3 regions of the Shinella agrisoli genome follow, and region 3 is predicted to be linked to each of the others. Evidence: riboswitches for the same ligand, from Rfam matches in the RefSeq annotation. Region 3 holds a riboswitch; each other region holds the start of a gene.
What was found. A riboswitch is a leader RNA that binds a small molecule or an ion and turns the genes downstream of it on or off. The one in region 3 is predicted to bind thiamine pyrophosphate.

Region 1: it holds a riboswitch for thiamine pyrophosphate, as region 3 does, so the genes downstream of both, thiC (phosphomethylpyrimidine synthase ThiC) here and ACIIOY_RS17655 (ABC transporter permease) in region 3, are expected to answer to the same signal.
Region 2: it holds a riboswitch for thiamine pyrophosphate, as region 3 does, so the genes downstream of both, thiD (bifunctional hydroxymethylpyrimidine kinase/phosphomethylpyrimidine kinase) here and ACIIOY_RS17655 (ABC transporter permease) in region 3, are expected to answer to the same signal.

Annotation. Positions count from the first base shown of each region.
Region 1 covers NZ_JBJIEP010000004.1:305,725-307,979, forward strand. Annotated here, with positions in the region: gene ACIIOY_RS05515 (anti-sigma factor family protein) at 1-122, shown strand, start outside; gene ACIIOY_RS05520 (Bax inhibitor-1/YccA family protein) at 154-870, shown strand; TPP riboswitch at 1,089-1,205, shown strand; gene thiC (phosphomethylpyrimidine synthase ThiC) at 1,296-2,255, shown strand, end outside.
Region 2 covers NZ_JBJIEP010000008.1:146,953-149,207, forward strand. Annotated here, with positions in the region: gene ACIIOY_RS10860 (LysE family translocator) at 1-254, shown strand, start outside; gene thiD (bifunctional hydroxymethylpyrimidine kinase/phosphomethylpyrimidine kinase) at 258-1,067, opposite strand; TPP riboswitch at 1,112-1,208, opposite strand; gene ACIIOY_RS10870 (peptide chain release factor 3) at 1,261-2,255, opposite strand, start outside.
Region 3 covers NZ_JBJIEP010000016.1:128,442-130,696, reverse strand. Annotated here, with positions in the region: gene ACIIOY_RS17660 (ABC transporter substrate-binding protein) at 1-162, opposite strand, end outside; partial or broken gene ACIIOY_RS17655 (ABC transporter permease) at 206-943, opposite strand; TPP riboswitch at 1,059-1,161, opposite strand; gene ACIIOY_RS17650 (GntR family transcriptional regulator) at 1,420-2,085, shown strand; gene ACIIOY_RS17645 (biotin transporter BioY) at 2,162-2,255, shown strand, end outside.

The sequences.
Region 1 (2,255 bases), on a different contig from region 3:
CCGACAACGCCCGTGCCGCCTACTGGCAGATCGGCGACGTCGCCTATGCGCTGGTGTCGGAGAGCCGCAAGGCCGACGACCTGGCACAAACCGCGCGGGACCTCTCGCGCACGCTCTACTGATCAACCGCTTCCATACCGAAGGAGACCATCGATGGAACCTGTACAACAGCGATTTGGCTACGGCGCGCAGGCGCAGTCGGCCGCCCTCTTCGACGAGGGCCTGCGCCAGCACATGCTACGCGTCTACAACTACATGGGCGCGGGCCTGGTCATCACCGGCCTCGTCGCCTTCATCGTCGGCTCGACGCCGGCCCTCTACGTGCCGATCTTCTCCACCCCGCTGAAGTGGGTGGTGATGCTGGCGCCGCTCGCCTTCGTCTTCTTCTTCTCGTTCCGCATCCAGACGATGTCGGCCAGCGCCGCGCAGATGACCTTCTGGGCCTTCTGCGCCGTCATGGGCCTGTCGCTCGCCTCGGTGTTCCTCGTCTTCACCGGCACGAGCATCGCCCGCACCTTCTTCATCGCCGCCACCATGTTCGGCGCCACCAGCCTCTACGGCTATGTGACGAAGCGCGACCTGTCGAAGTTCGGCTCGTTCCTGATGATGGGCCTCATTGGCGTCATCATCGCGTCGATCGTCAACATCTTCCTCGGTTCGAGCGCGCTGCAGTTCGCGATCTCCGTGATCGGCATCGTCGTGTTCGTCGGCCTCACCGCCTGGGACACGCAGAACATCAAGGAGCAGTATGCGGAAAACTTCGACCAGGAATCCCAGCAGAAGCTCGCCGTCTTCGGCGCGCTCTCGCTCTACCTCAACTTCGTCAACATCTTCCAGCTGCTGCTGAACTTCACCGGCGAACGCGAATAGCCGGGGAGAGCAGCTGACTCTTGATCAGCGGTTCGAATGGAACGGCGGGGCAAAACCCCGCCGTTTTGCTTTTGCTCCTACAGTTCTTCCGCCCGAGCATGACGATGGAGAGGGCGGCGCATGCGAGGAAAATGCCAAGTCACGCCGCATGTAAAACGTAACAATTAACTTACACACAATACCCCGTTGACAAATCGCCCCACAGCGTCTTTGCTTGTGCCATTCACCAGGGGGGTCCCGACAAGGGGCTGAGATACTGCTGGCATTCGCAGCGCAGTGACCCGTTGAACCTGATCCAGTTCATACTGGCGTAGGGACGGTGAAAGCGCTGTAGGACCGTGATCCGTCACCCGGATTCCGTATCGGCGTCTTTCCATCATTCCGGCTCTAGGACTGGGTCTCCAAACCGAACTTGGAGCCTCACGATGAACATTGCCGCTCAAAAGATTACCCCGACGGTCACCACGGGCGCCTTGCCCGCCTCGCGCAAGATCCACGTCCCCGGCGAACGGCATCCGGATATCCGCGTGCCGATGCGCGAGATCGCCCTGCACCCGACTTCCGGCGAGCCGCCGGTCACCGTCTACGACGCCTCCGGCCCCTATACCGATCCCGCCCATGTCGTCTCCATCGACAGCGGCCTGCCGCGGCTGCGCGAGGCCTGGATCGCCGCCCGCGGCGACACCGAGAGCTACGAAGGCCGCCATGTGCGTCCGGAGGACAACGGCTTTGCGTCCGGCGAGCGCCTGACGCCGGAATTCCCGGTCCGGAACCGCCCGCGCCGCGCGACGGACGGCAAGGCCGTGACCCAACTCGCCTATGCGCGCGCCGGCGTCATCACGCCCGAGATGGAGTTCATCGCCATCCGCGAAAACCTCGGCCGCAAGGCGGCAAAAGAGGCGCTCGCCCGCGACGGAGAGAGCTTCGGCGCCCATATCCCCGATTTCGTGACGCCGGAATTCGTCCGCCAGGAGGTCGCGAGCGGGCGCGCCATCATCCCCGCCAACATCAACCATCCGGAATCCGAGCCGATGATCATCGGCCGGAATTTCCTGGTGAAGATCAATGCCAATATCGGCAATTCCGCCGTCACGTCCTCGATGGCGGAGGAGGTCGAGAAGATGGTCTGGGCGATCCGCTGGGGCGCGGACACGGTCATGGACCTTTCGACGGGCCGCAACATCCACAACATCCGCGAATGGATCATCCGCAACTCGCCCGTCCCGATCGGCACCGTGCCGCTCTACCAGGCGCTGGAGAAAGTAAACGGCATTGCCGAGGACCTCACCTGGGAGGTCTACCGCGATACGCTGATCGAACAGGCCGAGCAGGGCGTCGACTACTTCACCATCCATGCCGGCGTGCGCCTGCACTACATCCCGCTG
Region 2 (2,255 bases), on a different contig from region 3:
AACTGTCGCTGTTCTTCCTCGCCTTCCTGCCGCAGTTCGTTCCCGCCAGCGCGCCCGGCGCCACGGCGCAGATGCTGTTCCTCGGCGGCGTCTTCATGCTGCTCACCTTCCTCGTCTTCGCCCTCTACGCGGCGCTCGCCGCAGGCCTGCGCCGGCAGGTGCTGAGCCGGCCGAAGATCATGGTCTGGATGCAGCGCAGCTTCGCCGCCGCCCTCGGCCTCATGGGCCTGCGGCTCGCGCTGGCGGACCGCTGACGGTCAGGTCCAGAGCGCGTGAAAATGATGGAGCGGCCCATGGCCCGATCCGACGGCGAGCGCATCCGAACCGCGCACGGCGGCGGCGATGAAGCTCTTCGCCGCCGCCACCGCATCGGCAAGGGACCGCCCCTTGCCGAGCTCGGCGGCGATGGCGCTCGACAGCGAGCAGCCGGTGCCGTGCGTGTTGCGCGTCAGAATGCGCACCCCCTCGAACCAGCGCGAGCCTTCCGGCGTCGCCAGCACATCCGGGCTTTCGCCGCCCGCAAGATGCCCGCCCTTCAGGAGCACCGCCCGCGGGCCGAGCGCGAGCAGCTTCCTGGCCTGGTCTTCCATGGCCGCCCGGTCGGCCGCCTCCGGCTCGCCCAGCAGGGCGGCCGCCTCCGGCAGGTTCGGCGTCAATACGGCGGCGAGCGGCAGCAGCCGGCGCGTCAGGGCCTCGACGGCCTCCGGCGCGAGCAGCGAGGCGCCGCCCTTGGCGACCATCACCGGATCGAGCACGACGGGCACGCCGCGGCGCGGCGACAGCGCGTCGGCCACGGCCCCGGCGATCTCCGCCGAGGCGATCATGCCGATCTTCACCGCGTCGACGCGCACATCGGCGAAGACGTCCGCGATCTGCGCCGCGACGAAGGCGGGCGGCACGAGGTGCACGCCGGACACCCCTTGCGTGTTCTGCGCCGTCAGCGCCGTCAGCGCGGCCATGCCGTAGGTGCCGCAGGCGGCAAAGGTCTTCAGGTCGGCCTGGATGCCGGCGCCGCCCGAGGGATCGGAGCCTGCGATTGAGAGAATGTTTGCGATCGTGCCAGCCATCTTGCCTCCCATCGACGGCGGAGGCGGCCTGCGGGCAACCGCGATGCGGCACCCGAGCGACTCCCTCCGCCGGCATGATCCGGTTCAGGTTCAAAGGGTGCTTCTCAGCCCGCCTTGCGGCGGACGCCCCTGTCTCGGCAATGCTTTTCGCAAATGGAGAGACGCCTGTCACCATGAAAGTGACAGGCGCGGGTTACGCCTTGGTGACGTGGTACTCCTTGATGGCGACCATCTTGATGGCCGGATAGCGTTCAGCCTCGTAGCGCAGCGAAAAGGCGTCCTGCGCCAGGAACACCGGATCGCCGTCGAGATCGCGGGCGATATCGCCGCGGCGCTGGGTGACGAACTTGTCCAGTTCGCCCGGGCTGTCGGAGGAAATCCAGCGGCAGACGGAAAAGCGCGACATCTCGAAGGAGACCGGCAGGCCGTATTCCGCCGAAAGGCGCTCCTTCAGGACGTCGAGCTGGAGCGCGCCGACCACGCCGACGATGGCCGGCGAGCCGTCCTCCGGCGAGAAGAGCTGCACGACGCCCTCCTCCGCCATCTGCTGGAGCGCTTCCTTCAGCTTCTTCGCCTTCATGGCGTCTTCCAGCCGCACGCGGCGCAGGATCTCCGGCGCGAAGTTCGGCACGCCCTCGAAGACCAGCGCCTCGCCTTCCGTCAGCGTGTCGCCGATCCTCAGCGTTCCGTGGTTCGGAATGCCGACCACGTCGCCGGCATAGGCCGTATCGGCAAGCTGGCGCTGCGAGGCGAAGAAGAACTGCGGCGCCGACAGGCCGATCGTCTTGCCCGTGCGGGCAAGGCGCACCTTCATGCCGCGCTCCAGCATGCCCGAGCAGACGCGGGCGAAAGCGATGCGGTCGCGGTGGTTCGGGTCCATGTTCGCCTGGATCTTGAAGACGAAGGCCGTCATCCTGTCTTCCGAGGCATGCACCGTGCGCACGTCCGCCACCTGGTCGCGCGGCGGCGGCGCGAAGGCCCCGAGCGCGTTGATGAGGTCGCGCACGCCGAAATTGCGGAGCGCCGAGCCGAAGAAGACCGGCGTCATATGCCCTTCGAGGAAGGCCTCTCGGTCGAACGGGCGGCAGGCCTCGCGGGCAAGCTCCATCTCGTCGACGAAGGCCTGGCGCTCGTTTTCCGGCAGGTGCTTGGCAACCTCGTCGGCATCGTCGATCCTCGTCGGCTGGA
Region 3 (2,255 bases):
CTCGAGCCCCGCCTTCTCGAATAGGCCGAGTTCCCGGGCGACGACGAGAGGCGCATGGTCTGGATTGACGAACCATTCGAGCAGCACGGTCAGTTTGTCCTGGGCAGCGACCGGGCCGGCCAGCACGAGGCTGGCGGCCAGGGCAAGGGCAGTCTTGCGGATCATGAGAGGCTCCATTTGCGATGTAGAAGTGAGGGGTTGATTGCTCCTGAACCCACGGAGCGAGGTGCGGTCCGAGCGCGTCAACGACATGGCGTAGAAAGAGCGTGAGGGCCGCCAGGATCGTCATGGCCGCGAACACCATGTCGGTCTGCATGCGCGCATTGGCCTGGATCATGACGAAGCCGAGCCCTGCCGAAGCTCCGACCCATTCACCGACCACTGCTCCCAGGGGAGCGAGCGGGGCGGCCACGCGCAGACCGGACACGAGCGCCGGCATGGCGAGCGGAACGCGCACATGCAGCAGGGCCTGCCAGTGGCTGGCGTCTGTCAGCGCCGCCGCGTCGAGCAGGTCTTGGTCGATACGACGCAGACCGTCGGCGAAGGACGATGTCACCGGGAAGAAGATGATGAGCATCGCCATGACCACTTTGGATGGCATTCCGAAGCCCAGCCAGATGACGAGCAGCGGCGCGATGACGAAGACCGGAAACGCCTGCAGCACGAGCACGATCGGCCAGACGAGACGCCCAAGCCGCGGCAGGGCGGCGATGCCCAGCGCGGTCAATGCACCGAGGATGGAGCCGAACGCGAACCCCGCCAGGATCTCTGCGAGCGTAACCAGCGTGTTTTCGAACAGATAGGCAGGCTGCCGCCGCATGGCCGCCAGCACGTCCAGCGGTGCCGGGAGAATATAGCGCGGCGGCGACCAGATCCAGACGATCGCCTGCCACGTCGCAAGCAATGTCACCAGCGTCCGCAGGATGGACGAAAGCGTTCCCATCCACTCAGCTTCAGCCGGCCGGTCTGGTTTTGGTGATTGCTTGGTGCGGCATTGGCGATCTCCCGAGCGTCATCACGGAGATCCAGGCAAGCGAAGAATGGAGAAAGGGGGCGATGGCAGCCCCTTGTTCCGTTCCTACGCCGGCATGACCCGGATCAGGTTCAAGGGTCCGGCTCACCGCCATCTCAGCGCCGTTCGACGCTCCCCTCGGAATAGTGCGATCTATTCAGTGAAAGGGGGCGGCGTCAAGCTGGTATCCTGCGCTGCGTTGCATAATAAGTTCGCGCGAGATCCATGGAGCTGACGAGTGGCGCCTCAAACTTTGTGTCCTTTCGCAATGGGACGTCGTGCGAAATCGGTAGCCAATATCGAAATAGCAAGTTGCCGTTGACCTTTGACTGGCTTTTCCGCGGAAATTTTCCTGCAGCAATCGTCTCCTCCTTGCTAGGCGCGCAGCTTCTGAATTATCTATAATCATGAGTAAAGCCGACGATACAGTGGTAAGAAAGATCGAAGCCACGCTTACCGAGAGGATCGTTTCGGGCCGATTGCAGCCGGGATCGCGTCTGCGACAGGACCATATCGCCGAAGAGTTCGGGGCCAGTCACGTGCCAGTGCGGGAGGCTTTCCGACGGCTTGAGGCCAAGGGCCTGGCCTCCAGCGAACCTCACAAGGGTGTTCGCGTAACCTCTTTCGATGTGGCAGAGCTACGCGAGGTGGCGGAGATGCGTGCCTCGCTTGAGGCTCTCGCCCTGAAACACGCTGGCCCAAAGCTCACGCTGGCGCTCCTGGCAAAGGCCGAGGAAGCTACCGTTCATGCGGAGCAAGCACGGAACGTACGGGATTGGGAGAAGGCTAACCGCGCGTTTCATCGAATGATTCTCGAACCATGCGGCATGCCGCGCCTGCTTGCGACGATAGACGACCTCCATCTCGCGAGCGCCCGCTTTCTTTTCGCCGCGTGGCGTTCGGATTGGGAGGCGCGCACGGACCATGATCACCGCGCGATCCTTACAGCGCTTCGCCGCGGACAAACTGACGTAGCGTGCGATATTCTCGCCCGTCATGTTGGCTGGATGGGGCGCCGCACCGGCCCGCGACCCAGCGTGGAAATCCAGGTGGCTGAAAAGCTTCTCGACTAATTATCTATAATCTCTGTTGCCTCATGCATCGAATCCAAATTGTTATAGATTATCTGTAGCAACTGGAGATGTCTCGATGCATCAGTCAGCCGCCATACGTCATCGCCCGTCCAATGTCCTGCGCTATTGGGGGCTCGTCATCGGCGCCGCTGCGCTGATCGCTGTCAGCG